Regions from separate parts of the Bacillus sp. URHA0034 genome, predicted to be linked through region 2. Evidence: a T-box and tRNA genes for the amino acid it is inferred to sense, from the RefSeq annotation. Region 2 holds a T-box; the other holds one or more tRNA genes.
What was found. The T-box of region 2 lies ahead of leuS (leucine--tRNA ligase). A T-box ahead of a tRNA ligase gene usually reads a tRNA of that ligase, here a tRNA-Leu.
Positions count from the first base shown of each region.

Region 1 (15,839 bases), 1.5 Mb from region 2:
GTACAAACACCTCAAGATGCAAAAAGAATGCTTGAGGAAACAGGTGTTGATGGCGTTATGATCGGCAGGGCTGCGCTAGGGGACCCATGGATGATTTACCGTACGGTTCAGTATTTAGAAACCGGTAAACTCTTAGGTGAGCCGTCAGTAAGGGAAAAAATCGACGTATGTATCCTTCACTTAGATCGATTAATTGCTTTAAAAAGTGAGTATATTGCTGTTCGTGAAATGCGTAAACATGCAGCATGGTATTTAAAAGGCGTCCGCGGTAATGCAAGGGTGCGAAATGCAATTAACGAATGCAATACGAGAGAGGACTTAGTAACCGTATTAAACGGTTTAGTGGCCGATGTCGAAGAAATGGAAAACAGCCAGTTAATCGTAGGTTAATTTGACAGTCCTCATCCTATTTTCTATAATATCTTTGTTTACTGAATAGAGCTGCCAGTAGCATTACTGGCAGTTTTTATGTATTTATGAACTTTTTTGATGTCTGAATTGTCATGTTTGTGTAAAATAATATAGTATGTAAAAAAGCAGCAGGCCTAAAACTAGGCTATTAGACTTTTTAGATAAGGTATTACTAGTATGGCTGGACTATAACTTAAAAGGACAGTTAGTTATTTAGATTTACATAAAAAGAAGTTATGGAGTTGAAGTAATCATGAGTCAGGAAGAATTAAACGACCAATTCTTGGTCAGACGTGAAAAAATGAATGCAATGCGTGAAAATGGATTAGATCCATTTGGAAAGCGTTTTGATCGCTCCCATAGTACGAAAGAACTTATTGAACAATACGAGGGCTTAGAAAAAGAAGAAATTGAAGCTAAAAATGTTTCTGTCACACTTGCGGGACGGATTATGACAAAGCGTGGTAAAGGGAAAGCTGGATTTGCCCATATTCAAGATTTGACAGGTCAAATTCAAGTATATGTACGTCAAGATGCTATTGGAGAAGAATCCTATAAAGTTTTTGATTCAGCTGACCTTGGGGACATCATCGGGGTGACAGGTACCCTTTTTAAAACAAAGGTAGGGGAATTGTCTGTAAAAGTGGAGAACTTTGTGTTCCTTACAAAGGCATTGCGTCCCCTTCCTGATAAATTCCATGGTTTGAAGGACGTTGAGCAGCGTTATCGTCAGCGTTATTTAGATTTGATCGTAAGTCAGGAAAGCAAGGAAACCTTTATAACTAGAAGCCGTATTATCCAATCAATGCGCCGATATCTTGATGATCATGGTTATTTAGAAGTAGAAACACCAATGATGCATGCGATTGCCGGCGGTGCTTCTGCAAGACCATTTATTACACACCATAATGCTCTTGATATGCCATTGTATATGAGGATTGCTATCGAGCTTCACTTGAAGCGTCTAATTGTCGGCGGACTAGAAAAAGTATATGAGATTGGCCGTGTGTTTAGGAACGAGGGTGTATCAACCCGCCATAATCCTGAATTTACAATGATTGAACTTTATGAAGCCTATGCAGACTATAGAGATATTATGAGTCTCACTGAGAATCTAATTGCGCATATCGCCCAAGAGGTATTAGGGTCAACAACTGTTCAATACGGAGAGTATGAAGTAGATCTAAAACCTGAATGGAAAAGGCTGCACATGGTTGATGCAATTAAAGAATATACAGGTGTAGATTTCTGGAAGGAAATGAGTGTAGAAGAAGCTCGTGAGCTTGCTAAAGAACATAATATCGAAATAAAGGAACACATGCTCTATGGACATATAGTTAATGAGTTTTTTGAGCAGAGAGTCGAAGAGAAGTTAATTCAACCAACTTTCATTTACGGGCATCCTGTAGAGATTTCACCACTAGCGAAGAAAAATGAAGAGGATCCACGCTTCACGGATCGTTTTGAGTTGTTTATTGTGGCACGTGAGCATGCCAATGCCTTTACTGAGCTTAATGATCCAATTGATCAAAGAGAACGTTTTGAAGCACAATTAAAGGAACGTGAGCAAGGTAATGATGAAGCTCATCAAATGGACGAAGATTTTGTTGAGGCATTAGAATACGGTATGCCGCCAACTGGTGGATTAGGAATTGGTATTGACCGCCTGGTTATGTTATTAACAAATTCTCCATCCATCCGGGATGTACTATTATTCCCATTAATGCGTCATAAATAAAGCTTTCAAAGTGCCAGAGAAATCCGGCGCTTTTTTTTTGCAAGCTGTGAGTAGAGTGAATATTTTTACTTTAAAAATAGGTATTGCATCCAGTGTCTAAAGGTGGTATATTATTATCTGTTGCTGCGAGGCAGTAGCGAGAAAGAAAAAAGAAGTTAAAAAAGTTGTTGACATTACGTTAATAACTTGGTAATATTATAAAGTCGCCTTTGAGCGATATAACAAATTGTTCTTTGAAAACTAAACAAACAAAAACGTCAACAAACAATAATATTCATTTCTTACGAAATGAAGCCAACGTAACAAAATGAGCTAAATCAACTTTCTCGGAGAGTTTGATCCTGGCTCAGGACGAACGCTGGCGGCGTGCCTAATACATGCAAGTCGTGCGAATCAATAGGAGCTTGCTCCTGTTGATTAGCGGCGGACGGGTGAGTAACACGTGGGCAACCTGCCTGTAAGACTGGGATAACACCGGGAAACCGGTGCTAATACCGGATAATCCTTTTCCTCTCATGAGGAAAAGTTGAAAGTCGGTTTCGGCTGACACTTACAGATGGGCCCGCGGCGCATTAGCTAGTTGGTGAGGTAACGGCTCACCAAGGCGACGATGCGTAGCCGACCTGAGAGGGTGATCGGCCACACTGGGACTGAGACACGGCCCAGACTCCTACGGGAGGCAGCAGTAGGGAATCTTCCACAATGGACGAAAGTCTGATGGAGCAACGCCGCGTGAGCGATGAAGGCCTTCGGGTCGTAAAGCTCTGTTGTTAGGGAAGAACAAGTACCGGAGTAACTGCCGGTACCTTGACGGTACCTAACCAGAAAGCCACGGCTAACTACGTGCCAGCAGCCGCGGTAATACGTAGGTGGCAAGCGTTGTCCGGAATTATTGGGCGTAAAGCGCGCGCAGGCGGTCCTTTAAGTCTGATGTGAAAGCCCACGGCTCAACCGTGGAGGGTCATTGGAAACTGGGGGACTTGAGTGCAGAAGAGGAAAGCGGAATTCCACGTGTAGCGGTGAAATGCGTAGAGATGTGGAGGAACACCAGTGGCGAAGGCGGCTTTCTGGTCTGTAACTGACGCTGAGGCGCGAAAGCGTGGGGAGCAAACAGGATTAGATACCCTGGTAGTCCACGCCGTAAACGATGAGTGCTAAGTGTTAGAGGGTTTCCGCCCTTTAGTGCTGCAGCTAACGCATTAAGCACTCCGCCTGGGGAGTACGGCCGCAAGGCTGAAACTCAAAGGAATTGACGGGGGCCCGCACAAGCGGTGGAGCATGTGGTTTAATTCGAAGCAACGCGAAGAACCTTACCAGGTCTTGACATCCTCTGACACTCCTAGAGATAGGAATTTCCCCTTCGGGGGACAGAGTGACAGGTGGTGCATGGTTGTCGTCAGCTCGTGTCGTGAGATGTTGGGTTAAGTCCCGCAACGAGCGCAACCCTTGATCTTAGTTGCCAGCATTCAGTTGGGCACTCTAAGGTGACTGCCGGTGACAAACCGGAGGAAGGTGGGGATGACGTCAAATCATCATGCCCCTTATGACCTGGGCTACACACGTGCTACAATGGATGGTACAAAGGGCAGCAAAGCCGCGAGGCCTAGCCAATCCCATAAAACCATTCTCAGTTCGGATTGTAGGCTGCAACTCGCCTACATGAAGCCGGAATCGCTAGTAATCGCGGATCAGCATGCCGCGGTGAATACGTTCCCGGGCCTTGTACACACCGCCCGTCACACCACGAGAGTTTGTAACACCCGAAGTCGGTGGGGTAACCGCAAGGAGCCAGCCGCCTAAGGTGGGACAGATGATTGGGGTGAAGTCGTAACAAGGTAGCCGTATCGGAAGGTGCGGCTGGATCACCTCCTTTCTAAGGATATAAGCTGGACATATGAGCCAGACAAAAACGTTTGTTTGATGGTTTTCTGTTTGTTTAGTTTTGAGAGTGCAATTCTCTCAAAGCTTTTTTTAATCGTTCTTTGAAAACTAGATAATCGTATAGAAGAAACCAAGTAAAAACCGAGTAAAATCGCCATTTTAGTTTTTCTCTCTATTAAATAGAGTAAAACCTTTTAGGTTAAGTTAGAAAGGGCGCACGGTGAATGCCTTGGCACTAGGAGCCGATGAAGGACGGGACTAACACCGATATGCTTCGGGGAGCTGTAAGTAAGCTTTGATCCGGAGATTTCCGAATGGGGAAACCCACTGCTTGTAATGGAGCAGTATCTTTACCTGAATACATAGGGTATTGATGGCAGACCCGGGGAACTGAAACATCTAAGTACCCGGAGGAAGAGAAAGCAAACGCGATTCCCTAAGTAGCGGCGAGCGAAACGGGATTAGCCCAAACCAAGAGGCTTGCCTCTTGGGGTTGTAGGACACTCAACATGGAGTTACAAAGGAACGGGGTAGATGAAGCGGTCTGGAAAGGCCCGTCATAGAAGGTAAAAGCCCTGTAGTTGAAACTTCGTTCCCTCCTGAGTGGATCCTGAGTACGGCCGGACACGTGAAATCCGGTCGGAAGCAGGGAGGACCATCTCCCAAGGCTAAATACTCCCTAGTGACCGATAGTGAACCAGTACCGTGAGGGAAAGGTGAAAAGCACCCCGGAAGGGGAGTGAAATAGTTCCTGAAACCGTGTGCCTACAAGTAGTTAGAGCCCGTTAATGGGTGATAGCGTGCCTTTTGTAGAATGAACCGGCGAGTTACGATTACATGCAAGGTTAAGTTGAAGAGACGGAGCCGCAGCGAAAGCGAGTCTGAATAGGGCGTATGAGTATGTGGTCGTAGACCCGAAACCAGGTGATCTACCCATGTCCAGGGTGAAGTCCAGGTAACACTGGATGGAGGCCCGAACCCACGCACGTTGAAAAGTGCGGGGATGAGGTGTGGGTAGCGGAGAAATTCCAATCGAACTTGGAGATAGCTGGTTCTCTCCGAAATAGCTTTAGGGCTAGCCTCACGTAGTTAGAGTCTTGGAGGTAGAGCACTGTTTGGACTAGGGGCCCTCATCGGGTTACCGAATTCAGACAAACTCCGAATGCCAAAGACTTATCCGTGGGAGTCAGACTGCGAGTGATAAGATCCGTAGTCAAAAGGGAAACAGCCCAGACCACCAGCTAAGGTCCCAAAGTATACGTTAAGTGGAAAAGGATGTGGAGTTGCTTAGACAACCAGGATGTTGGCTTAGAAGCAGCCACCATTTAAAGAGTGCGTAATAGCTCACTGGTCGAGTGACTCTGCGCCGAAAATGTACCGGGGCTAAACGTATCACCGAAGCTGTGGATTGACACCGTTGGTGTCAGTGGTAGGAGAGCGTTCTAAGGGCGTTGAAGCTAGACCGTAAGGACTGGTGGAGCGCTTAGAAGTGAGAATGCCGGTATGAGTAGCGAAAGATGAGTGAGAATCTCATCCACCGAATGCCTAAGGTTTCCTGAGGAAGGCTCGTCCGCTCAGGGTTAGTCGGGACCTAAGCCGAGGCCGAAAGGCGTAGGCGATGGACAACAGGTTGATATTCCTGTACCACCTCTTTATCGTTTGAGTGATGGGGGGACGCAGGAGGATAGGGCAAGCGCACTGTTGGATATGTGCGTCTAAGCAGTTAGGCTGAGAAGCAGGAAAATCCGCTTCTCGCGAAGGCTGAGCTGTGACAGCGAGGGAAATATAGTACCGAAGTTCCTGATTCCACACTGCCAAGAAAAGCCTCTAGCGAGATAAAAGGGTGCCCGTACCGCAAACCGACACAGGTAGGCGAGGAGAGAATCCTAAGGTGAGCGAGAGAACTCTCGTTAAGGAACTCGGCAAAATGACCCCGTAACTTCGGGAGAAGGGGTGCTCTTTGGGGTTCATAGCCTCGAAGAGCCGCAGTGAATAGGCCCAGGCGACTGTTTAGCAAAAACACAGGTCTCTGCGAAGCCGCAAGGCGAAGTATAGGGGCTGACGCCTGCCCGGTGCTGGAAGGTTAAGAGGAGGGGTTAGCTCACGCGAAGCTCTGAATCGAAGCCCCAGTAAACGGCGGCCGTAACTATAACGGTCCTAAGGTAGCGAAATTCCTTGTCGGGTAAGTTCCGACCCGCACGAAAGGCGTAACGATCTGGGCACTGTCTCAACGAGAGACTCGGTGAAATTATAGTACCTGTGAAGATGCAGGTTACCCGCGACAGGACGGAAAGACCCCGTGGAGCTTTACTGTAGCCTGATATTGAATTTTGGTACAGCTTGTACAGGATAGGTAGGAGCCTGAGAAGCCGGAGCGCCAGCTTCGGTGGAGGCGTCGGTGGGATACTACCCTGGCTGTATTGAAATTCTAACCCGCACCCCTTATCGGGGTGGGAGACAGTGTCAGGTGGGCAGTTTGACTGGGGCGGTCGCCTCCTAAAGAGTAACGGAGGCGCCCAAAGGTTCCCTCAGAATGGTTGGAAATCATTCGTAGAGTGTAAAGGCACAAGGGAGCTTGACTGCGAGACCTACAAGTCGAGCAGGGACGAAAGTCGGGCTTAGTGATCCGGTGGTTCCGCATGGAAGGGCCATCGCTCAACGGATAAAAGCTACCCCGGGGATAACAGGCTTATCTCCCCCAAGAGTCCACATCGACGGGGAGGTTTGGCACCTCGATGTCGGCTCATCGCATCCTGGGGCTGTAGTCGGTCCCAAGGGTTGGGCTGTTCGCCCATTAAAGCGGTACGCGAGCTGGGTTCAGAACGTCGTGAGACAGTTCGGTCCCTATCCGTCGTGGGCGCAGGAAATTTGAGAGGAGCTGTCCTTAGTACGAGAGGACCGGGATGGACGCACCGCTGGTGTACCAGTTGTCTTGCCAAAGGCATCGCTGGGTAGCTATGTGCGGACGGGATAAGTGCTGAAAGCATCTAAGCATGAAGCCCCCCTCAAGATGAGATTTCCCATAGCGTCAAGCTAGTAAGATCCCTGAAAGATGATCAGGTTGATAGGTCAGAGGTGGAAGCGTGGCGACATGTGGAGCTGACTGATACTAATCGATCGAGGACTTAACCATATTTTTTAAAGCGAATAACTCGTTTTTACGAATTTCTTCTATATTATCTAGTTTTGAGAGAACGATCTCTCTAATTTCATAAGTCTGGTAATTAAGGCGAGAAGGTCACACCCGTTCCCATACCGAACACGGAAGTTAAGCTTCTCAGCGCCGATGGTAGTTGGGACTTTGTCCCTGTGAGAGTAGGACGTTGCCAGGCTTTATATGGAGGATTAGCTCAGCTGGGAGAGCATCTGCCTTACAAGCAGAGGGTCGGCGGTTCGATCCCGTCATCCTCCACCATATTTTTTCCTTACTTTACGACGCCGGGGTAGCTCAATTGGTAGAGCAACTGACTTGTAATCAGTAGGTTGGGGGTTCAAGTCCTCTCGCCGGCACCTTTTCTTTGTACGAGCCATTAGCTCAGTTGGTAGAGCAGATTGCAAACTTCTGTGAATCAGCTTCTGCGGGCAATCTGCGAGAAAGAACGCAAGTTCTTTTGAGCATCTGACCTACCACAAATTAGTTGTAGGGAATCATCTTCATAAGAGCCATTAGCTCAGTTGGTAGAGCATCTGACTTTTAATCAGAGGGTCGAAGGTTCGAGTCCTTCATGGCTCACCATAGGTTTTACGAATGAAATAATTTTTTGCGATAAGATAATATTGCGGGTGTGGCGGAATTGGCAGACGCACCAGACTTAGGATCTGGCGCCGCAAGGCGTGGGGGTTCGACTCCCTTCACCCGCACCATTTTTGTGAGAGAAAATAAGTACCATATACGCGGAAGTAGTTCAGTGGTAGAACACCACCTTGCCAAGGTGGGGGTCGCGGGTTCGAATCCCGTCTTCCGCTCTCAAATGCCGGGGTGGCGGAACTGGCAGACGCACAGGACTTAAAATCCTGCGGTAGGTGACTACCGTACCGGTTCGATTCCGGTCCTCGGCACCATTTAAGAAATGAATAATGCGCCCGTAGCTCAATTGGATAGAGCGTCTGACTACGGATCAGAAGGTTATGGGTTCGACTCCTTTCGGGCGCGCCATTATTTATCGGGAAGTAGCTCAGCTTGGTAGAGCACTTGGTTTGGGACCAAGGGGTCGCAGGTTCGAATCCTGTCTTCCCGACCATTTATTTAATTATTTCGGGGTCTTAGCTCAGCTGGGAGAGCGCCTGCTTTGCACGCAGGAGGTCAGGGGTTCGATCCCCCTAGACTCCACCAAATAAATTAAAATGGTATTGACAATGTAAAATTACTTTGTTAATATATAAAAGTCGCATAAACGACGATTGCTCTTTGAAAACTAAACAAACAAAAACGTCAACAAACAATAATATTCATTTCTTACGAAATGAAGCCAACGTAACAAAATGAGCTAAATCAACTTTCTCGGAGAGTTTGATCCTGGCTCAGGACGAACGCTGGCGGCGTGCCTAATACATGCAAGTCGAGCGAATCAATAGGAGCTTGCTCCTGTTGATTAGCGGCGGACGGGTGAGTAACACGTGGGCAACCTGCCTGTAAGACTGGGATAACACCGGGAAACCGGTGCTAATACCGGATAATCCTTTTCCTCTCATGAGGAAAAGTTGAAAGTCGGTTTCGGCTGACACTTACAGATGGGCCCGCGGCGCATTAGCTAGTTGGTGAGGTAACGGCTCACCAAGGCGACGATGCGTAGCCGACCTGAGAGGGTGATCGGCCACACTGGGACTGAGACACGGCCCAGACTCCTACGGGAGGCAGCAGTAGGGAATCTTCCACAATGGACGAAAGTCTGATGGAGCAACGCCGCGTGAGCGATGAAGGCCTTCGGGTCGTAAAGCTCTGTTGTTAGGGAAGAACAAGTACCGGAGTAACTGCCGGTACCTTGACGGTACCTAACCAGAAAGCCACGGCTAACTACGTGCCAGCAGCCGCGGTAATACGTAGGTGGCAAGCGTTGTCCGGAATTATTGGGCGTAAAGCGCGCGCAGGCGGTCCTTTAAGTCTGATGTGAAAGCCCACGGCTCAACCGTGGAGGGTCATTGGAAACTGGGGGACTTGAGTGCAGAAGAGGAAAGCGGAATTCCACGTGTAGCGGTGAAATGCGTAGAGATGTGGAGGAACACCAGTGGCGAAGGCGGCTTTCTGGTCTGTAACTGACGCTGAGGCGCGAAAGCGTGGGGAGCAAACAGGATTAGATACCCTGGTAGTCCACGCCGTAAACGATGAGTGCTAAGTGTTAGAGGGTTTCCGCCCTTTAGTGCTGCAGCTAACGCATTAAGCACTCCGCCTGGGGAGTACGGCCGCAAGGCTGAAACTCAAAGGAATTGACGGGGGCCCGCACAAGCGGTGGAGCATGTGGTTTAATTCGAAGCAACGCGAAGAACCTTACCAGGTCTTGACATCCTCTGACACTCCTAGAGATAGGAATTTCCCCTTCGGGGGACAGAGTGACAGGTGGTGCATGGTTGTCGTCAGCTCGTGTCGTGAGATGTTGGGTTAAGTCCCGCAACGAGCGCAACCCTTGATCTTAGTTGCCAGCATTCAGTTGGGCACTCTAAGGTGACTGCCGGTGACAAACCGGAGGAAGGTGGGGATGACGTCAAATCATCATGCCCCTTATGACCTGGGCTACACACGTGCTACAATGGATGGTACAAAGGGCAGCAAAGCCGCGAGGCCTAGCCAATCCCATAAAACCATTCTCAGTTCGGATTGTAGGCTGCAACTCGCCTACATGAAGCCGGAATCGCTAGTAATCGCGGATCAGCATGCCGCGGTGAATACGTTCCCGGGCCTTGTACACACCGCCCGTCACACCACGAGAGTTTGTAACACCCGAAGTCGGTGGGGTAACCGCAAGGAGCCAGCCGCCTAAGGTGGGACAGATGATTGGGGTGAAGTCGTAACAAGGTAGCCGTATCGGAAGGTGCGGCTGGATCACCTCCTTTCTAAGGATATAAGCTGGACATATGAGCCAGACAAAAACGTTTGTTTGATGGTTTTCTGTTTGTTTAGTTTTGAGAGTGCAATTCTCTCAAAGCTTTTTTTAATCGTTCTTTGAAAACTAGATAATCGTATAGAAGAAACCAAGTAAAAACCGAGTAAAATCGCCATTTTAGTTTTTCTCTCTATTAAATAGAGTAAAACCTTTTAGGTTAAGTTAGAAAGGGCGCACGGTGAATGCCTTGGCACTAGGAGCCGATGAAGGACGGGACTAACACCGATATGCTTCGGGGAGCTGTAAGTAAGCTTTGATCCGGAGATTTCCGAATGGGGAAACCCACTGCTCGTAATGGAGCAGTATCTTTACCTGAATACATAGGGTATTGATGGCAGACCCGGGGAACTGAAACATCTAAGTACCCGGAGGAAGAGAAAGCAAACGCGATTCCCTAAGTAGCGGCGAGCGAAACGGGATTAGCCCAAACCAAGAGGCTTGCCTCTTGGGGTTGTAGGACACTCAACATGGAGTTACAAAGGAACGGGGTAGATGAAGCGGTCTGGAAAGGCCCGTCATAGAAGGTAAAAGCCCTGTAGTTGAAACTTCGTTCCCTCCTGAGTGGATCCTGAGTACGGCCGGACACGCGAAATCCGGTCGGAAGCAGGGAGGACCATCTCCCAAGGCTAAATACTCCCTAGTGACCGATAGTGAACCAGTACCGTGAGGGAAAGGTGAAAAGCACCCCGGAAGGGGAGTGAAATAGTTCCTGAAACCGTGTGCCTACAAGTAGTTAGAGCCCGTTAATGGGTGATAGCGTGCCTTTTGTAGAATGAACCGGCGAGTTACGATTACATGCAAGGTTAAGTTGAAGAGACGGAGCCGCAGCGAAAGCGAGTCTGAATAGGGCGTATGAGTATGTGGTCGTAGACCCGAAACCAGGTGATCTACCCATGTCCAGGGTGAAGTCCAGGTAACACTGGATGGAGGCCCGAACCCACGCACGTTGAAAAGTGCGGGGATGAGGTGTGGGTAGCGGAGAAATTCCAATCGAACTTGGAGATAGCTGGTTCTCTCCGAAATAGCTTTAGGGCTAGCCTCACGTAGTTAGAGTCTTGGAGGTAGAGCACTGTTTGGACTAGGGGCCCTCATCGGGTTACCGAATTCAGACAAACTCCGAATGCCAAAGACTTATCCGTGGGAGTCAGACTGCGAGTGATAAGATCCGTAGTCAAAAGGGAAACAGCCCAGACCACCAGCTAAGGTCCCAAAGTATACGTTAAGTGGAAAAGGATGTGGAGTTGCTTAGACAACCAGGATGTTGGCTTAGAAGCAGCCACCATTTAAAGAGTGCGTAATAGCTCACTGGTCGAGTGACTCTGCGCCGAAAATGTACCGGGGCTAAACGTATCACCGAAGCTGTGGATTGACACCGTTGGTGTCAGTGGTAGGAGAGCGTTCTAAGGGCGTTGAAGCTAGACCGTAAGGACTGGTGGAGCGCTTAGAAGTGAGAATGCCGGTATGAGTAGCGAAAGATGAGTGAGAATCTCATCCACCGAATGCCTAAGGTTTCCTGAGGAAGGCTCGTCCGCTCAGGGTTAGTCGGGACCTAAGCCGAGGCCGAAAGGCGTAGGCGATGGACAACAGGTTGATATTCCTGTACCACCTCTTTATCGTTTGAGTGATGGGGGGACGCAGGAGGATAGGGCAAGCGCACTGTTGGATATGTGCGTCTAAGCAGTTAGGCTGAGAAGCAGGAAAATCCGCTTCTCGCGAAGGCTGAGCTGTGACAGCGAGGGAAATATAGTACCGAAGTTCCTGATTCCACACTGCCAAGAAAAGCCTCTAGCGATGATATTGGGTGCCCGTACCGCAAACCGACACAGGTAGGCGAGGAGAGAATCCTAAGGTGAGCGAGAGAACTCTCGTTAAGGAACTCGGCAAAATGACCCCGTAACTTCGGGAGAAGGGGTGCTCTTTGGGGTTTATAGCCTCGAAGAGCCGCAGTGAATAGGCCCAGGCGACTGTTTAGCAAAAACACAGGTCTCTGCGAAGCCGCAAGGCGAAGTATAGGGGCTGACGCCTGCCCGGTGCTGGAAGGTTAAGAGGAGGGGTTAGCTCACGCGAAGCTCTGAATCGAAGCCCCAGTAAACGGCGGCCGTAACTATAACGGTCCTAAGGTAGCGAAATTCCTTGTCGGGTAAGTTCCGACCCGCACGAAAGGCGTAACGATCTGGGCACTGTCTCAACGAGAGACTCGGTGAAATTATAGTACCTGTGAAGATGCAGGTTACCCGCGACAGGACGGAAAGACCCCGTGGAGCTTTACTGTAGCCTGATATTGAATTTTGGTACAGCTTGTACAGGATAGGTAGGAGCCTGAGAAGCCGGAGCGCCAGCTTCGGTGGAGGCGTCGGTGGGATACTACCCTGGCTGTATTGAAATTCTAACCCGCACCCCTGATCGGGGTGGGAGACAGTGTCAGGTGGGCAGTTTGACTGGGGCGGTCGCCTCCTAAAGAGTAACGGAGGCGCCCAAAGGTTCCCTCAGAATGGTTGGAAATCATTCGTAGAGTGTAAAGGCACAAGGGAGCTTGACTGCGAGACCTACAAGTCGAGCAGGGACGAAAGTCGGGCTTAGTGATCCGGTGGTTCCGCATGGAAGGGCCATCGCTCAACGGATAAAAGCTACCCCGGGGATAACAGGCTTATCTCCCCCAAGAGTCCACATCGACGGGGAGGTTTGGCACCTCGATGTCGGCTCATCGCATCCTGGGGCTGTAGTCGGTCCCAAGGGTTGGGCTGTTCGCCCATTAAAGCGGTACGCGAGCTGGGTTCAGAACGTCGTGAGACAGTTCGGTCCCTATCCGTCGTGGGCGCAGGAAATTTGAGAGGAGCTGTCCTTAGTACGAGAGGACCGGGATGGACGCACCGCTGGTGTACCAGTTGTCTTGCCAAAGGCATCGCTGGGTAGCTATGTGCGGACGGGATAAGTGCTGAAAGCATCTAAGCATGAAGCCCCCCTCAAGATGAGATTTCCCATAGCGTCAAGCTAGTAAGATCCCTGAAAGATGATCAGGTTGATAGGTCAGAGGTGGAAGCGTGGCGACATGTGGAGCTGACTGATACTAATCGATCGAGGACTTAACCATATTTTTTAAAGCGAATAACTCGTTTTTACGAATTTCTTCTATACTATCTAGTTTTGAGAGAACGATCTCTCTAATTTCATAAGTCTGGTAATCAAGGCGAGAAGGTCACACCCGTTCCCATACCGAACACGGAAGTTAAGCTTCTCAGCGCCGATGGTAGTTGGGACTTTGTCCCTGTGAGAGTAGGACGTTGCCAGGCAAAAAAAGACAATCCGTGAAGGGTTGTCTTTTTTTGTTTGATTATTTTTAATATCCCTTATTCCACACTTCTGTTCCTAAAACCCCAATAAGGAACTACAGATGATCCCCATGATTTTCACATATCCTTCCCTAATATTACTATAAAAATGATAACAGCTTTATAGAAAGTTAATATTTACGAAAAAAGTCGAATTTTATAGACACTTATTTTCTGGGCTTTTTAGGTTTCACAACCGTGAAATTTGGAGAAAATCAGTAATAGTGAATCGTTGCATCTCCATAAAATTTTCAGTATAATTAAAGTCAAATATAGTCAAAGTCAGAAGATGGGAGGTGGGAAGATGAGAAACATTTCCGATATTATTGAAAAATATCTAAAGCAGGTTTTAGAAATGAGTGAAGAAGATCTTGTTGAGATTAAAAGAAGTGAAATTGCCGATAAATTTCAATGTGTTCCTTCACAAATAAACTATGTTATTAATACCCGTTTTACGATTGAAAGAGGATATATTGTTGAGAGTAAACGGGGCGGCGGCGGATTTATTCGGATAATGAAGGTCCAATCCCACGACTTAGCCCATTTAATTGATCATTTGCTGTCCCTTGTCAACAATCGTATAAGTCAAACGACCGCCGAAGACGTAATCATAAGACTTGTTCATGAGGAGGTCATTACAAAACGAGAAGCAAAAATTATGCTAAGTGTCATTGATCGTTCTGTACTATATATTGATCTTCCATTCCGCGATGAATTAAGAGCGAGAATGTTAAAAGCAATGTTAACTTCCTTAAAATATAAATAATTATGCAGCCTAAAGAGGTGAAAATATATGATTTGTCAGGAATGCAATCAAAGGCCTGCAGCTCTTCATTTTACCAAAATTATTAATGGAGAAAAAACAGAAGTCCATCTATGTGAGAAGTGTGCTCAGGAGAAAGGCGAAATGTTTATCATGAATGGGGAATCGGGATTTGCGTTTAACAACCTTTTGGCAGGTTTATTAAATATTGATCCATCTTTCCAAAAGCCGAGTGAAAGTCCATTTCAACAAGAGGAAATCCTTCAATGTCAGCATTGTTCGATGACATTTCCCCAGTTTTTAAAAGTTGGCCGTTTTGGCTGTGCTCAATGCTATGATACATTTAAAGATCAGTTAAAGCCTGTTTTAAGACGCCTTCATAGTGGAAACTGGACCCATAATGGTAAAATCCCGAAAAGAATCGGCGGTGAGTTTCAACTTCGCAAACAGATTGAAGAGTTGAAACTGGACTTAAGAGAGGCCATCACCAAAGAAGAATTTGAGAAAGCAGCTGAAATTCGCGATCAAGTCCGTACATTAGAAAAACAAATAGCTGGAAATGAAGAGGGAGGGGAATAAAGTGTCAGTTGAAAGATTTTTTAATCAAGCCGTCAGCTCTTGGATGAGCGAAGAAGGCCCAGATTCTGATATTGTCCTTAGCTCCCGGATTCGTCTTGCGCGAAATTTTGAATCTTATAATTTCCCAACTGTTTTTTCACACGACGAGGCAAAAGTGATTATAGATACCATGGAGGATATTCTTAAAAAATCTACTGTTGAGAGCTTCGGTACAATGGAATTATTGAAAATGGATGAAATGCAGCCTCTTCATAAGCGGGTTTTAGTAGAAAAGCATTTAATTAGTCCACTGTTGGCGGAGGAATCTCCATATGGTGCTGTTCTATTAACAGAAAATGAAGAAGTTAGTATTATGATAAATGAAGAGGACCATATTCGTATTCAGTGTTTATTTCCTGGTCTGCAATTAGCAGAAGCGTTACATGCGGCGAATGAAATAGATGATTGGCTTGAAGAACAAATCCATTATGCCTTTGATGAAAAATATGGCTATTTAACTAGTTGTCCCACCAATGTAGGAACAGGTCTCAGAGCATCTGTCATGATGCATCTGCCCGGGTTAATTTTAACACAGCAAATTAATCGGATCATTCCTGCTATCCACCAGTTAGGCCTTGTGGTAAGAGGGATTTACGGAGAGGGCAGTGAAGCATTGGGGAATATCTTTCAAATCTCTAATCAGATAACACTGGGAAAATCAGAGGAAGATATTAGCCGTGATTTAAAAGGAGTAGCGAGTCAGTTAATTTCACAAGAAAGGTCTGCTCGTGAAGCATTACGCAAAACTTCTAACATACAATTAGAAGACAGGGTGTTCCGCTCATTAGGGGTGTTATCTAATAGCCGGATTATTGAATCGAAAGAAGCAGCCCGCTGCTTATCGGATGTTCGGCTTGGTATAGATATGGGGTATATAAAAAATATGCCGAAGACCATTTTAAATGAATTAATGATTTTAACCCAGCCGGGTTTTCTTCAACAATATGCGGGTGGTCCATTACGGCCGCATGAAAGAGATATTCGAAGAGCAGCATTAATTA
Region 1 is NZ_JBWCDK010000002.1:2,802,468-2,818,306, reverse strand. It holds gene dusB (tRNA dihydrouridine synthase DusB) at 1-390, shown strand, start outside; gene lysS (lysine--tRNA ligase) at 665-2,149, shown strand; rRNA gene ACZ9EE_RS15605 (16S ribosomal RNA) at 2,473-4,022, shown strand; rRNA gene ACZ9EE_RS15600 (23S ribosomal RNA) at 4,228-7,163, shown strand; rRNA gene rrf (5S ribosomal RNA) at 7,247-7,362, shown strand; tRNA gene ACZ9EE_RS15590 (tRNA-Val) at 7,370-7,445, shown strand; tRNA gene ACZ9EE_RS15585 (tRNA-Thr) at 7,468-7,540, shown strand; tRNA gene ACZ9EE_RS15580 (tRNA-Lys) at 7,691-7,766, shown strand; tRNA gene ACZ9EE_RS15575 (tRNA-Leu) at 7,810-7,894, shown strand; tRNA gene ACZ9EE_RS15570 (tRNA-Gly) at 7,925-7,996, shown strand; tRNA gene ACZ9EE_RS15565 (tRNA-Leu) at 8,004-8,092, shown strand; tRNA gene ACZ9EE_RS15560 (tRNA-Arg) at 8,110-8,186, shown strand; tRNA gene ACZ9EE_RS15555 (tRNA-Pro) at 8,195-8,271, shown strand; tRNA gene ACZ9EE_RS15550 (tRNA-Ala) at 8,288-8,363, shown strand; rRNA gene ACZ9EE_RS15545 (16S ribosomal RNA) at 8,529-10,078, shown strand; rRNA gene ACZ9EE_RS15540 (23S ribosomal RNA) at 10,284-13,219, shown strand; rRNA gene rrf (5S ribosomal RNA) at 13,303-13,418, shown strand; gene ACZ9EE_RS15530 (CtsR family transcriptional regulator) at 13,762-14,223, shown strand; gene ACZ9EE_RS15525 (UvrB/UvrC motif-containing protein) at 14,251-14,799, shown strand; gene ACZ9EE_RS15520 (protein arginine kinase) at 14,801-15,839, shown strand, end outside.
Region 1: it has a tRNA-Leu gene. The T-box ahead of leuS (leucine--tRNA ligase) is inferred to sense a tRNA for this amino acid. The anticodon was not compared.

Region 2 (15,839 bases):
TCTATTTGACAGGTATCATAATTATGATATATTAGTATAGAAAATTGCTTTAACACTTAAAAGCGTCTAAGTAAAAAAGAAAAAGTAGGTACGTATATGAAAAATAACCAGCAGCAGAATTTACAAAAGGGGCTTCTGCCAAGGCATGTCCAGTTTATTGCCCTTGCGGGGATGATCGGGACAGGAATCTTTAAAGGCAGCTCCGATACCTTAAATATAGCCGGACCAAGTGTCATTGTAGCCTATTTAATTGGTGGCTTATTGTTATTTATTATTATGGCAGCATTAGGAGAAATGGCGCTTGCTTTCCCAAACTTAAATGTACAGCATTTAGTTAACAAAGCGTTTGGATTCCAGGTTTCCTACCTAGTCGGATGGCTTTACTGGATAAATTGGATTTTAGTCACGATTGTTGAATTATTGGCAGCAGGAAGTTTTCTTCAATTCTGGTTTCCGTCTGTCCCATTATGGCTTCTCAGTTTTCTATGTGCGATTGTCATCGTTGGCATCAATTTGTTCCAAGTAAAATTCTATGGTGAGCTTGAATTTTGGTTTGCCGGCATAAAAATCATAGCCCTGATAGCCTTTATTATTTTAGGATTTTTCCTTCTCTTAGGTTTTATTCCAAGCAATATTCACGATCCACTCTCAAACTATACAGAACACGGCGGTTTTTTTCCACACGGGCTCGGTGGAACCTTTAATGCCTTTTTAGTTGTAATGTTCTCTTATGGCGGAGCTGAATTAATTGGAGTCGCTGTTACCGAAACAAAAGATGCTGAACGCGTCTTGCCTAAAATTATTAAAGGTGCTGTCTGGCGTGTCATCATTTTTTATGTTTTGCCGATTCTAATTATTTGCGGGATGATGCCTTGGAACAAAGTGACCGGTCAAGACAGTCCATTTGTTCAGGTTTTCAGTAGTACAGGCTTACCTGGAGCTGCCCACATCATGAACTTTGTTCTATTAACTGCTGTCCTTTCAGCAGCCAATTCTGGTATCTATGCCACATCGAGGACCTTGTATTCTATGGCCCAAAGTGAGGTTGCACCGAAAGTCCTTGCAAAGGTTTCCCCAAAGGGTATACCGTTTATTGGGATTATGATTACAAGTATTTGTATTTTGGCGGGTGTTTATTTAGCTTATTTGACACCAAGCCAAGTCATTGGCTACCTCATGACAATCCCTGGGTTTACGGTTATGATTATTTGGATGAGCATTTGTGCAGCCCAGTTAAAATTAAGACCGCATTACAAAAATAAACCAGCATTTAAAGTGAAGGGGTTCCCTTATACCACCATCTTTGCTCTCCTATCATTGGGTATCATTTTCATTGGATTTTTATTTAATTCCAATAATTTGATTGGGACATCCGTTAGTATAGTCACGATTGTCCTGCTAATCATTCTTTCATTTATTTATAAGAAGCCGAAAAATAAATAATTGTTTAGTCTTAGGAAACTAGGCCAGCTCATCTTGCTGGCCTAGTTTTTTTATTATAGATTTATTTGTGAAAAATACTTCAGTACATACTGACGAAATTGCTGAGCCGGATTAGATAGATATCGTCTTTTGGACCAGCTTAACCCGATGGTTCTTTGGCATTTCGGTTCAATAATTTCTAGTTTATTAGGAAAAGGGTTCGAATTTCCCCGCCAAGATATCTCCGGAATAAAGGCTACTCCCAATCCCTGCCGGACCAAAGCCCCGATGACACCGGGCTCATCTCCTTCAAAAGCAATATTAGGGACAAAACCTGCCTCCTGACAATATGCATCCGTTAGGTTTCTAAACCCAAATCCCGTATTCATACTAATAAATGGCTCGTCTTTTACTTCATTAAGATAGACTTTTTCTCTCTTAGCCAAATGATGCTCCGGAGGAACGACTAGATAAATTTGTTCCGTCATAAGTGGTTCCCATACAATATCACTGCCCTTAATCTCCACAGATGAAATACAGAAGTCAATCTCAGCTTTCTCAAGAAGACTTCGCATAGATGTAGTAGACTCTAGCATTTGTTGAAATTTAATTTCAGGAAAATCTTTTAAAAATGAACTTAATAACTCAGGAAGCACTTTTGGAATGCTGACCGCTAAAGTAATTTGTGTTTGACCACGTTCATGTTCATCCGCTAACTCCATTTTCCCCTCATTTAATTCTAAAAATATACGATTCACACGTTCTAAAAACAATCTTCCATAATTGTTTAGTTTAAGCTGCCTATTCTTCCGATCAAATAACGGGACACCCAGGTCTTCCTCTAGACGGGCGATTGTTTTACTTAATGATGGCTGGGCAATTTGCAGTTGTTCCGCTGCCTTTGTCATATGTTCAAGTCTGGCAACTGTTTGAAAATACTGTAGTTGTAAAAGCTCCATCGATCAAACACCTTCATATCAAATAGATTTAAAGCTATACATGAATATCTAATTATATAGTATAAAGTATGGAGCAATCAAAAACGGAGGCGGTAAAATAAAAAACAAGTAGTGATCGCCATTTGGGTATCACTACTTGTTTTTTACTTTCCATTTTCTGAATTTGTATCATTCGATTCTAAGAAACGTCCAAGTGCCCCAAGTTTATTTTCCCAAAACAACTCGAAATATTGGAGCCAGTCTTTTAGTTCAAATAAGGGTGTTGGTTCAAGTTTGTATCGAGTCTCCCTGCCAACTTTCCGCTCCTTAACTAATCCAGCTTCCGATAATACTCTCAGATGCTTTGAAACGGCAGTCCGGCTAATTGGAAAATGCTCACTAATCGCGGTAACAGGCATTTCTTGGTTACTAAGCAGTTTTAAAAGACTTCGACGGGTAGGGTCAGCAATTGCTTGAAAGACATCATGTTTTGCTGAGGAGGCTGCCATTTATGCCTCAACATATGCTTGGAGTTTTTTGACAAGGCCTGCCCAGCCTTTGTTCATGTTGTCACGAATTGGTGTATGCGGTGCGCCAAATTCAGTAACTTTATTAACATCCCATCCGCCATGGATTAACGTTAACTCTGTTTGCTTGTCCAATTCTTTCAATTCAAATGTTAAGGTCCAGTCTTTTCCCCAATTAAAAGAAAGACGGTTTGGCGGGTCTACCTGTGTTACCTTACACGGTGACATACCAAATTGACCTGCATTTATATGAAACTCATGACCTTCTATGGGCTGAAGATCATTCGGCATAAACCAAGCACTAAGCCCCTCCGCTGTTGCTACCGCATCCCAAACTTTAGCAATTGGTGCATTATAAACGACAGTATATTTAATATCCTCTAATGTTGCTTGTGACTGATTTTCCACTTAGAATCCTCCTTGACGGACATCCAATTACGAAACCATTCGGTTTCACATTGTAACTATATAACACCTTTTGGTTGCATGTCAACCATTTATAAAAAGAGCCCAAGTGTTGAGCTCTTAAACAATATTTTTTCCATAAAAGATTTCGTCCATCTCTATCTTTAATCTTTCAGTTATTTCGATATGTTCATCTGGTGTTAGCTTTTCTTTGGTATAGCCAAATAAATAGTTATTGAGATCGAATTCTCTGAGTTTACATTTTGTGTGAAAGATATTCTCTTGATAAACATTGACGTCAATCATATCAAATAGTTCACCGACATCCTCAGGAATATAGTTTTGAATGGAGTTAATTTCATGATCAATAAAGAGTTTGTGGCCGCTTTTGTCTCTAGTAAAACCGCGGACTCGGTAATCAATGGTCATTACATCTGTTTCAAATGATCTGATTAAATAGTGGAGCGCCTTAAGAGGCGAAATTTCACCACAGGTTGAAACGTCAATATCTGCTCGAAAGGTACTAATTCCCTCATCTGGATGAAATTCAGGGTATGTATGAACTGTGATATGACTTTTGTCTAATTGCATGACCACTGATTCAGGAAGCGGCCCTGGTGACTCTTCAAAGGATTCTGATGGAACATCATGTGTTACAGGTCCTTCTGATACTAATAAAGTTACACTTGCCCCGGCCGGTTCAAAATCCTGACTGGCCACATTTAATACGTGGGCACCGATAATATCTGCAACGTGTTTTAATATCTTTTGCAATCTTTCTGCACTATATTGTTCATCAATATATTTTAAATAGGCTTCCCGTTCTTCTCTCGTTCTTGTAAAGCAGATATCATACATATTAAAGCTTAAAGACTTGGTAAGGTTGTTGAAGCCGTGCAGTTCTATTGCCTGCTCGTGTGTTAGTTTCATGAAAGGTTCCCCCTTAGTAACACTTCTTTTATGCGTATTTATCTGTATGGTACCCATTTTTATAATTCGTTACTTATTATTTGATAAGAATCCACTGGGTAGCAATATGCCCACTGTAAAAAAACAGCTAAGGTTAGCTTCTTAAAGGGTTATGTTTCGAGTGCTTTCTTATTAATCGATTGTGGGATCGGGTTAAGCATCCGAGCGTATAATTAGTCGGATAAGTTTCGCTTAATTTACCAAATAGATGCGGTGGTTTCTGGAGTCGAGTGAACTTCGGATAAGCCCAAGACCGAAAAGATGGGGTGGTGTCCGAAGCCGGATCAACTTCGGACAAGGCAAGACTAAAAAGGTGTTGCTTTGTCCAAAGTCGGAAGAACTTCGGACAGAGCAACACCAAAAAGATGAGGTGGTGTCCGAAGTCAGATGAACTTCGGACAAGCCAAGACTAAAAAGGTGTTGCTTTGTCCAAAGTCGGATGAACTTCGGACAGAGCAACACCAAAAAGATGAGGTGGTGTCCGAAGTCGGATGAACTTCGGACAAGGCAAGAGCGAAAAGATGTGGTGGTGTCCGAAGTCGGATGAACCTCGGACAAGGCAAGACTAAAAAGGTGTTGCTTTGTCCAAAGTCGGATGAACTTCGGACAGAGCAACACCAAAAAGATGAGGTGGTGTCCGAAGTCGGATGAACTTCGGACAAGCCAAGACTAAAAAGATGAGGCGGTGTCCAAAGTCGGATCAACTTCCGACAAGGCAAGGCCAAAAAGATGAAGCAGTGTCCGAAGTCGGATCAACTTCGGACAAGGCAAGACCGAAAAGATGTGGTGGTGTCCGAAGTCGGATCAACTTCGGACAAGACAAGACCAAAAAGGTGAGGCGGTGTCCAAAGTCGGATGGACTTCGGACAAGGCAAGGCCAAAAAGATGAAGTAGTGTCAGAAGTCGGATCAACTTCGGACAAGGTAATACCAAAAAGATGAGGTCGTGTCCGAAGTCGAGGGAACTTCGGACAGGGTAATACCAAAAAGACGAGGTCGTGTCAGAAGTCGGATCAACTTCGGACAAGACAACACCAAAAAGATGAGGCGGTGTCCGAAGCCGGATCAACTTCGGACAAGGCAAGGCCAAGGAGATGAGGTGGTGTCCGAAGTCGAATGAACTTCGGACAAGGTAATACCCAAAAGATGAGGCGGTGTCCAAAGTCGGATCAACTTCCGACAAGGCAAGGCCAAAAAGATGAAGCAGTGTCCGAAGTCGGGTCAACTTCGGACAAGGCAAGACCGAAAAGATGTGGTGGTGTCCGAAGTCGGATCAACTTCGGACAAAGCAACACCAAAAAGATGCAGTGGTGTCCGAAGTCGGATCAACTTCGGACAAGGCAATACCAAAAAGATGTGGTGGTGTCCGAAGTCGAGGGAACTTCGGACAAGACAATACCAAAAAGATGAGGTCGTGTCCGAAGTCGGATGAACTTCGGACACGACAACACCAAAAAGATGAGGCGGTGTCCAAAGTCGGATCAACTTCCGACAAGGCAAGGCCAAAAAGATGAAGCAGTGTCCGAAGTCGGGTCAACTTCGGACAAGGTAATACCGAAGAGATGAAGCGGTGTCCAAAGACGAGTATACTTCTGACAAAGGCAATCCCAATAAGGCTGACTTTGCCCGAACAAATACCAATCTTTATCAAAACAAAAATTATATATAATAGGAATCACTTGTTTTTCCAACCGCAGTAAAGTTCTTCCTTAGTACCCTACTAAATGTCCTTTTGGACAAATCGATGCTGCACCATTCATAAATGTTAGTAGTCGTAATCTTTCTCTCAGGAAAGAGTAACTGAAATTCTCTCACATTCCGTAAAATGGCATCTTCGACTGTTTCATGACCTCCACACTCTCTGCAAACAAAGAGATGATTTTGTAAAGTGACCAAAAAAGAACGACAAAATTTACAATACATCTCCTTCTTCAACTGCTCATATTGATAGTTTGGCACCTGTGAGAATGGGTTTTTAGTTTGATGTAAAGAAATTAATTGTTGGGCCAAATTTCGGTGACCATTATTCAATTTAGATGATGTATCATTTATACTTTTTAAAAAACGGTTAACCTGATTGGGAAGAATAATGGGGTGGTCGACTTGCGCGTTATATAATGTGAATTCAGGGTTAATAAAAATGACGGAGGCTTCAACGAGGTAGTGAAGCTTGAGGTCGTGGAGCAGTTGGCGGAATTGGGATGCACATTTGCTTAATTGGATGATTGGATTTTTATATTCTCGACCGGATTTTACAGCGTAAAATCTATCCTTTTCCAGACAAAAGTCTCCTTCAAAATTTTTTACATCCAACAGTCGAATGACTTCTTGTGAAACAAGCGTTGTATCAATCTGAAAATAGGAATTCTTTATTTTAAGCAACAAGTCATTGATGATGTATCTTTCTTCTTGAAGACCTTCTGTCATTCGGTCAAATTGGACCTCTCCCTCATACCCTTTTTCCAGAGTAAAATAATGAAACTTTTCCTCTTGTGTTAACTCCATCCGTGTGTTTAATGATCTCATTTTCAATAATTCATCTGATTCTGTTCTGCTTTTAAGTTTCATAGGCCACTTCCCTTCAACGTTTCTAAGCCTATTTTATATAAAAGTAGGACATATAAGTATGAATATTCTGTTACATATTTTTAAAAAAAAATTATAAAACCTCATTTACTTGTGAAAAGGTTCACCATACTTGTTTATGCGGCAGTTTTTACCTAATAAAAGAAAACTCGCCAATTATGGCGAGTTTTCCTTTTTATAAACCAATACGACCGTCATTCCGGCACGTATTTTAAGATAACACCCGAAAACGCTTGTTTGTGTTTTATTTCACTTGGAACTCCCGTAATAAATCCACTTCTTCATCCGTTAATTCCCGATATTCCCCGAGCTCCAGGGTTTCATCTAAAGGGAGCGGCCCCATAGAAATACGTTTCAAGTACACTACCCTCTTCCCAACCGCCTCGAACATTCTCTTTACTTGATGAAACTTACCTTCTGTAATGGTTAACTCAATATCAGAGCGAATACCTGATTTTACTATTTTTAATTCACCCGGCTTGGTTTCGTACCCATCATCGAGAGTGACTCCTTTGGCAAAAGCCTTGACATCCTCTTCGGTTACTTCGCGGTCAATAACCGCAAAATATGTTTTCGGAACATGCTTCTTTGGTGAGAGTAAACGATGTGCTAATTGACCATCATTGGTAATCAGTAATAATCCCTCTGTATCCTTGTCCAATCTCCCAACTGGAAAAGGCTCATACACTTGATCCTCTAGCTCCAATAGGTCAATAACTGTTTCACCCGCACTATCTTCAGTGGCTGATAATACACCGGGTGGCTTGTTCATCATTAAATAAATAAATTCTTTATATTCAATCACTTCACCATTAAAGGTCACCGTTTGGCTTTTTTCATCAACATGGTGTTTCGGATCCTTAACGATCACATCATCGACTCTAACGGCACCGCTTTTTAAAATCTGCTTTACTTCTTTGCGGCTGCCGTAGCCAAGGTTTGCTAACATCTTATCAATTCTCAACGCTTTGCCTCCTTTTTGGCAGCTTAAATTTGGTAAAGATACGCTCAATTCTGTCTCCGAATAACCGGGTTACTAGTCCTGATTTCAATCCTAAATAAAAATAGATGGCAGCCCCAACAAATGCGCTTATTAAAATAATTAAAACAGATTGCATTTTGGACGCAGGAGATAAGAATAACAATAAAAGTTTATACATTAACTCTGTACCTGCCCACATGCAGCCTGCAAAAATGATGATTAATAAGCTTCTGCGCCAGACGAATCGATATTGATAGCGGGAGAAATATTTAATCACCACTATATTAATGATAATCGAGGCCATGTATCCGATCGCTGTTGCTAATACAGCCCCTCTTGTTTCAAACATTTTAACTAAAGGAATATTAAGTGTTAGTTTGACCAACAGTCCCACTAATAAGCTTAAAATCGTATACCGCTGTTCATTAATTCCCTGCATGATCGCTGCCGTCACCGCATAAAGAGAAAATAAAATGGCGACTGGAGCATAAGCACCTAAAACCTGTGTCCCAAGGACATCATGCTCATAAAAAGTCGTATAAACAGGCTCAGCTAATAAAGATAGCCCAATTGCCGCCGGCAAGGTTAAGAATAATAAGACCTGAAAGGTTTGATTTAATTGATTAGTCAAATTTTTACGGTCATTTTCAACATATGCCTTTGTAATGCTCGGTACAAGTGTTAACGAAAAGGCAGTGGCTAGAGAAACAGGAATAATCACAATTTTATGAGACTCAAAGTTCAATATCCCAAAAGCGGTTTCCGCCAATTTCTTCGATGTTCCCATTTCGGTCAAAGCCCTAGTAAGCGTAAATTGATCAATAAGTTGAAATAATGGGTTGGCAATCCCTACAAAGACAAAGGGCGCCGCATAGATAAAGATTTCTTTATAAATTTCCTTCAGCGAAATACGAACGGTTCCCTTATCTTGCTCCAAAAGCTCATCTAAATGCGGCTTCCGTTTATACCAATACCAAAATAGAACAACAAGTCCCCCGATTGCCCCAACAAAAGCGGCAAAGGTGGCGACACTTACAGCGGTTACCATGGACCCGCTTAAAAATTTTAAGACGACATAAGCCCCGACGAGAGTGAATAGGATTCTAACGATTTGTTCCACAACCTGTGACGCTGCAGATGGCCCCATCGATTGATGCCCCTGAAAATACCCTCTAATTAAGCTCATAAAGGGAACAAGGATTAAGGCAAAACTGACTGCCCTCATGACGGTTACCACATCATCCAGTTGACCTTTACCTGGGTTACTCATATCCGCTAATAAAGGAGCTGCCAGATACATAATTAAAAACGCGGCAAAACCCGTGATCGACATAACCACTAAACCGGATTTAAACAATTTCCTGCCAACAGCATATTCTTCCAGTGCATTATACTTTGCAATAAATTTTGAAACAGCTAATGGTACCCCAGCGGTTGCAATACTAATAAAGATGGTGTAAGGGACATATCCGTATGAATAAAGCTGTGTCCCATGTTTTCCAACAATCTGATAAAACGGTATAACATAAATGAGTCCGATTACTTTAGAAAGTATGGTTCCTAACGTTAAGATAAACGTTCCTCTTAAAAGCTTTGACTGCATAAAATCCCTTCCTACCCGAAAGATACGTGCGTAAATTCACAAAGAATAATCGACGTTTTTTGCACACTATTAGTAGTTTACAACTTCTTTTCCTCCGATGCCACTCACAACCGAGTTATTTTACTTAAAAATTCACGATCTTCGTTTTATTTTCACAAAGTATGTTTATAATGGAATGAATAAATAAAAGTTGGTGGATAAGATGGAATACGATTGTATTGTGATTGGCGGCGGTCCTTCCGGATTAATGGCGGCCATTGCTGCCGGTGAAAAAGGGGCAAAGGTCCTCTTAATTGATAAAGGAGACAAATTGGGACGGAAGCTGGCAATTTCCGGAGGCGGGCGCTGTAACGTAACGAACCGGCTGCCGGTCGAAGAGATTATTAAGCATCTGCCCGGTAACGGTAAATTCTTATATAGTGCTTTTTCTATTTTTAGTAATGAAGATATTATTCGCTTTTTTGAAAGACTAGGCATTGAATTAAAAGAGGAAGACCACGGGCGGATGTTTCCTGTAAGCAATAAAGCTCAATCAGTGGTTGATGCCCTTTTAGAACAGCTCGAGAAACTCCGTGTAAGAGTCTTCAAAAATAGTCCCGTTGCAGATGTCCTCTATGAAGATGGACATGTTTCCGCAGTGCTGTTAAAGGATGGCCAAGCGATTTCAACAAAGTCAGTGGTAATTGCGGTTGGGGGAAAATCGGTCCCGCATACAGGGTCTACCGGCGATGGTTATGCCTGGGCTGAGAAAGCGGGACATACGATTACAGAGTTGTTCCCAACCGAGGTCCCTATTACTTCAAGTGAACCTTTTATAAAACAAAAAACCCTGCAAGGATTATCGTTAAGGGATATTAATTTAAGTGTATTAAACCCAAAGGGTAGACCTTTGATTTCCCACCGAATGGATATGTTGTTTACCCATTTTGGAGTCAGTGGCCCAGCCGTGCTCCGCTGCAGTCAATTTGTTGTAAAAGCAATGAAAAAATGGAATTTAAAAGAAGTGATCATGAGCCTTGATGCCCTCCCTGATCGAAAAGAGGAAGAAATTTTTCAAGAAATCGTAAGACTTGTAAAAAGCGAACCTAAAAAAAGTATCAAAAATACATTAAAGGGGATTGTTCCGGAACGTTATCTTCTTTTTCTATTAGATTATCATGATATTGATCCATCAGAACAAGGCGGCACCATTTCCAATGAAAAGATTCGTGCGTTTGCAAAGGGCTGTAAACAATTTCAATTCAAAGTAAATGGCACACTGCCACTAGAAAAGGCATTTGTGACGGGCGGTGGGGTTACCGTGAAAGAGATTGAGCCGCAAACCATGGCTTCTAAATTGATGGAGGGTCTTTATTTTTGCGGGGAAATCCTAGATATCCACGGATACACAGGTGGATATAACATTACATCTGCCTTAGTAACGGGCAGGCTTGCAGGAACCAATGCAGCTCTATCTGCAAAAAATAATCGGGCGTGAAGTACTATCACGCCCGATAGATAATCATAGCAGTAAAGCAGTAAATCTGCTCTTCCTCTTCTTCTTCGGTCATTGCCGCCACATTATACTTGATATCGACTAGGCTTTGTTCCTCTATTCCTTTTAAAAATCGATTCATCTCTTTTTCTAAATCCTTTTCATGCTCCCGGTCAAATAACTTTACTTGGATCAAAAGACTCCCTCCCTCTCGTTTTTCTATAAGTATTCTCATTTTTTCAGAATTTTAAAAATAGATAGTTTTAAAAGTTAAGGTTTTTTTAAGTTTGGGCTTGTAAACTTGTTTCTGAGGTCAAATGTTGAAAGGAGTATCTGAGGTGGATAAAAAACAAAAAATTTCTTGGGGAGTCAGTTTTGGTAGTCTGGCTTTAGCAGCGGGAATGGTCTCTTATCTCGGGTTATCTAACGGTGGGAATACGAACAGCCAAATGGCACTTAATCAACGGCAGCAGCCAAGTTCTAATACAAATCAAAATCAGCAGCAAGGAGGATTTAATTCTCAGCAAGACCCGCAGCAGGGAGGAGCCACCTCACAACAAGAACAGCAAACAGGACAAGATTCCTGGGGCGGAGACAGTCAATCACAATTTGATCAAAGTCAGCAAACACCAGATGATAACAGTGGACAAGGCTTTGATTCTAGCAATCAACAACAGAACCCATTTTTTAATGGCGGCAGTCAAGGTTCTGGACATCACCATGGATTGGATACAACCACAGGTGGAACTTAATTTGCCGACGTGGGAAACATACATGCCATTGAAACTAAAACAGATTAAAAAAAACCGATTCCAAAACGGAATCGGTTATTCTGTGTATTCAGTTTCACCTGTCCAAGCCAGCATTCCGCCAATCATATTACGGACCTTATAGCCTTGTTCTTGAAGATAATGGCAGACATTTCCACTGCGGTGGCTTGAACGGCATATGAAAATATATTCCTTATCCTTATCAAAATAGTCCAAGTTAGCGGGAATATCCCCCATACGAATATGTTTTGCCCCCGGAATCATCCCAAAAACAACTTCCTCATCTTCCCTTACATCCACAAGCTCTGGTTTTTCCCCTGCCTCGAGCTTCTTTTGCAACTCTTCTGGTGTGATCACGTTAATATCTTCCATCCCATTCATCCCTTCAGAAAAAACATCCTCCATTTTTATAAGAGGATGTTTAATTTTTTGATCCAAATTAATTTGCTACAATATTTACCAATTTACCTGGTACAGTAATGACTTTGCGAATGGTCTTTCCTTCAATTTGTTCCTTTACGCGATCGTCATCCATAGCAATTCCTTCCAAAGCCTCTTTCGTAGCACCTGTTGGAACCTTTAGCTTCGTCTTGACTTTACCATTTACTTGAATCACAATCTCGATTTCGTCATCGACTAATTTTGCCTCATCATATGCCGGCCATGCTTCATAGGAGATTGTACCGCTATGACCCAGCTTTTCCCATAGCTCTTCAGCAAGATGCGGACAAACCGGAGCAAGTAATTTTACAAAACCTTCGATATAGACCTTTGGAAGAACCGTTGCTTTATACGCTTCATTGATAAAGACCATCATTTGTGAAATAGCTGTATTAAATCTTAAACCTTCATAATCCTCTGTCACTTTTTTCACAGTCTGATGATAGGTTTTTTCAAGGGTAGCTGTCTCTTCGTTTGACTGGATTTTCGGACTTAATTCACCGTTTTCTTCTACTAACAGACGCCAAATTCGATCTAAGAAGCGGCGGGATCCATCTAAGCCATTGGTCGACCACGCAATCGATGCATCAAGAGGTCCCATAAACATTTCGTATAAACGAAGGGTGTCGGCACCATGGCTGTCAATAATGTCATCAGGGTTGACAACATTACCTTTTGATTTACTCATCTTTTCATTGCCTTCACCTAAGATCATTCCTTGGTTGAAAAGTTTTTGGAATGGTTCCTTAGTTGGCACTACACCGATGTCATATAAAAACTTATGCCAAAAACGGGCATAAAGCAAATGAAGCACAGCATGCTCGGCACCGCCAATGTAAATATCAACTGGAAGCCAATGATTTAATTTTTCCTGTGAGGCTAATTCTTGATCATTTTTTGGATCAATATAACGTAAATAGTACCAGCAGCTTCCTGCCCATTGCGGCATGGTATTCGTTTCGCGGCGGCCCTTTTTACCTGTTTCCGGATCGACGACATTAACCCAGTCCTCAATATTCGCAAGTGGTGACTCACCTGTTCCAGACGGTTTAATGTCTGTTGTTTTTGGTAAGGTCAATGGAAGCTGTTCTTCCGGAACGGCAGTCATCGTGCCATCTTCCCAATGGATAATTGGAATCGGCTCACCCCAATAACGCTGACGGCTAAATAACCAGTCACGTAAACGGTAGGTAACCTTCTTGGTTCCAATTCCTTTTTCTTCTAGCCAAGCGATCATTTTTGAAATAGCCTCTTCTTTATCTAACCCATTTAAGAACTCAGAGTTGATATGCGCACCGTCACCAGTGTAGGCTTCTTTCTCCACATCTCCGCCTGCCACGACTGGCTTAATAGGTAAGTTAAAAACCTTTGCAAATTCCCAGTCACGTTCATCGTGAGCAGGTACGGCCATAATGGCACCTGTTCCATAGCTTACTAATACATAATCGGCAATCCAGATTGGCATTTTTTCGCCATTTGCAGGATTAACCGCATACGCACCCGTAAATACACCCGTTTTCTCTTTGGCTAAATCTGTCCGCTCTAAATCACTCTTCATCTTAACCTTATCTAAATAAGCATCAACGGCGGCACTCTGCTCCTTAGTTGTAATTTTTTCAACAAACGGATGCTCAGGCGCCAATACAGCATAGGTTGCACCAAATAAAGTATCTGGACGCGTTGTGAACACGGTAAAGGTTTCATCATGTCCATCAATTTTGAAAATGACTTCGGCGCCTTCAGAGCGCCCAATCCAGTTTCGCTGCATTTCTTTTAAACTTTCTGGCCAGTCAAGCTCTTCAAGATCTTCAAGTAAACGATCACCATAGGCCGTAATTTTTAACATCCATTGCTTCATCGGACGTCGTTCCACCGGATATCCGCCGCGTTCACTCTTGCCGTCAATAACCTCTTCATTGGCTAATACTGTTCCAAGTGCTGGACACCAGTTCACCGCTACTTCATCGATATAAGCAAGGCCTTTCTCCCAAAGCTTTAAGAAAATCCACTGTGTCCATTTATAATATTCTGGGTCGGTCGTATTGACTTCACGATCCCAATCATAGGAAAAACCAAGTGCTTTAATTTGTCTTCGGAAGGTGTTAATATTCTTTTCCGTAAATTCTGCAGGGTCGTTACCTGTGTCTAATGCATATTGTTCTGCAGGCAATCCAAAGGCATCCCAGCCCATTGGGTGCAGTACATTATAGCCCTGCATCCGCTTTAAACGGGAAAGAATATCTGTTGCTGTATAGCCTTCCGGGTGTCCTACGTGAAGCCCTGCACCCGATGGATATGGAAACATATCTAATGCATAGAATTTCCGTTTATCATATTCTTCGCTCGTTTTGAACGTTTTTTCTTCTTCCCATTGTTTTTGCCACTTTTTCTCAATTTGTTGATGATTAAAGCTCATTTTGATTTTCCTCCTACTGCAAAAATAAAAACCCCTCATCCCAAAAGGGACGAGAGGATTGTATGTATCTTCCCGCGGTACCACCCACATTAGTGCCTAAACACTCGCTTCATTCAACCTTAACGCGGTAAACGGCAAACATTACTGTTCATTCATGCCTGCAACTCAAAGGCGAGTTCATGATGTACCCGGTTGACTTTCACCAGCCGTCAACTCTCTAATCTGTCGAGTAAAAATCACTACTACTCCTGATCACTGTTTTTTTAATATAAAGTATTACGGTTATTGTATTAAATTTTCTGCTACTATGCAAGCAAACAATTGCCTAAATTCAGGATGGACAAGCGCCGGCCAGTTTAAACCTTGAATATCTAGATTATATTCCACAGAGAATTGAAAAAAGCAGTTGACTGAAGAAGTCAACTGCCCTAAATTTAAGCAACCCGTGAACCAAATTGGAAACGCGGTGAATTCCACATGGTGGTCCATTTCTTAATAGCTGTCACCATAATAATAATACCAAGTACTAACATGATAATCGACAGGATTCCATTCAAAACACTGTATCCAGCGGCTGCCGGATTTAAGTAAACGTTTTTGACCATCCAATAGCCTGCATAATTAACTGTGACAAACAAATAAGCGAGTGGAATTAAACAAGTTAACATGTACCATCGTTTGTCAGCCACTTTTAGTATGACGGTTGCACCAATTATCAAACCGATGGATGCCATTAATTGATTGGATACACCGAATAAAGCCCAAACAGAACCGATATCTCCCGAAAAGAGCAAATATCCCCATATAAAGCAGGCTAATGCACTTGCAAAAATAGACCCAGGAATCCAATCTGTTTTTTTCAATGGTTTATAGAATTCACCAAAGAAATCTTGTATTAAATAACGGGCTACACGTGTTCCGGAATCAATCGCTGTTAAAATAAAGACAGCCTCAAACATTATGACAAACTGGAAAAAGTAAGATGATAATTTAGCAAACCAAGGGATGGCTGTGAAAACATAAGTCATACCTACAGCTAATGTTACAGCCCCGCCCGTTCTTCCTTCCAAGTCCATTCCAATTTCCTGGGCAAGCTTCGGTAATTGGTCTACATGCATACCTAATGTTTTGTAAACCTCTGGAGTGGAATTAATCGCAAAATAATCAGCCGGCTGAAGAGCGGTTGCTGCTATTAATGCCATAATCCCAACGACACACTCGACTAACATCGCCCCAAATCCCACTACCTTAATATCTGACCAGCGATCAAGCATTTTCGGTGTTGTACCTGAACCAACAAAGGCATG
Region 2 is NZ_JBWCDK010000002.1:4,306,012-4,321,850, reverse strand. It holds gene ACZ9EE_RS22710 (amino acid permease) at 97-1,443, shown strand; gene ACZ9EE_RS22705 (LysR family transcriptional regulator) at 1,497-2,381, opposite strand; gene ACZ9EE_RS22700 (ArsR/SmtB family transcription factor) at 2,525-2,869, opposite strand; gene ACZ9EE_RS22695 (SRPBCC family protein) at 2,870-3,295, opposite strand; gene speD (adenosylmethionine decarboxylase) at 3,413-4,222, opposite strand; gene ACZ9EE_RS22685 (nuclease-related domain-containing protein) at 5,920-6,828, opposite strand; gene ACZ9EE_RS22680 (pseudouridine synthase) at 7,091-7,810, opposite strand; gene ACZ9EE_RS22675 (putative polysaccharide biosynthesis protein) at 7,800-9,431, opposite strand; gene ACZ9EE_RS22670 (BaiN/RdsA family NAD(P)/FAD-dependent oxidoreductase) at 9,634-10,908, shown strand; gene ACZ9EE_RS22665 (sporulation protein Cse60) at 10,916-11,101, opposite strand; gene ACZ9EE_RS22660 (hypothetical protein) at 11,244-11,657, shown strand; gene ACZ9EE_RS22655 (rhodanese-like domain-containing protein) at 11,733-12,047, opposite strand; gene leuS (leucine--tRNA ligase) at 12,115-14,532, opposite strand; T-box leader at 14,575-14,797, opposite strand; gene cstA (carbon starvation protein CstA) at 14,967-15,839, opposite strand, start outside.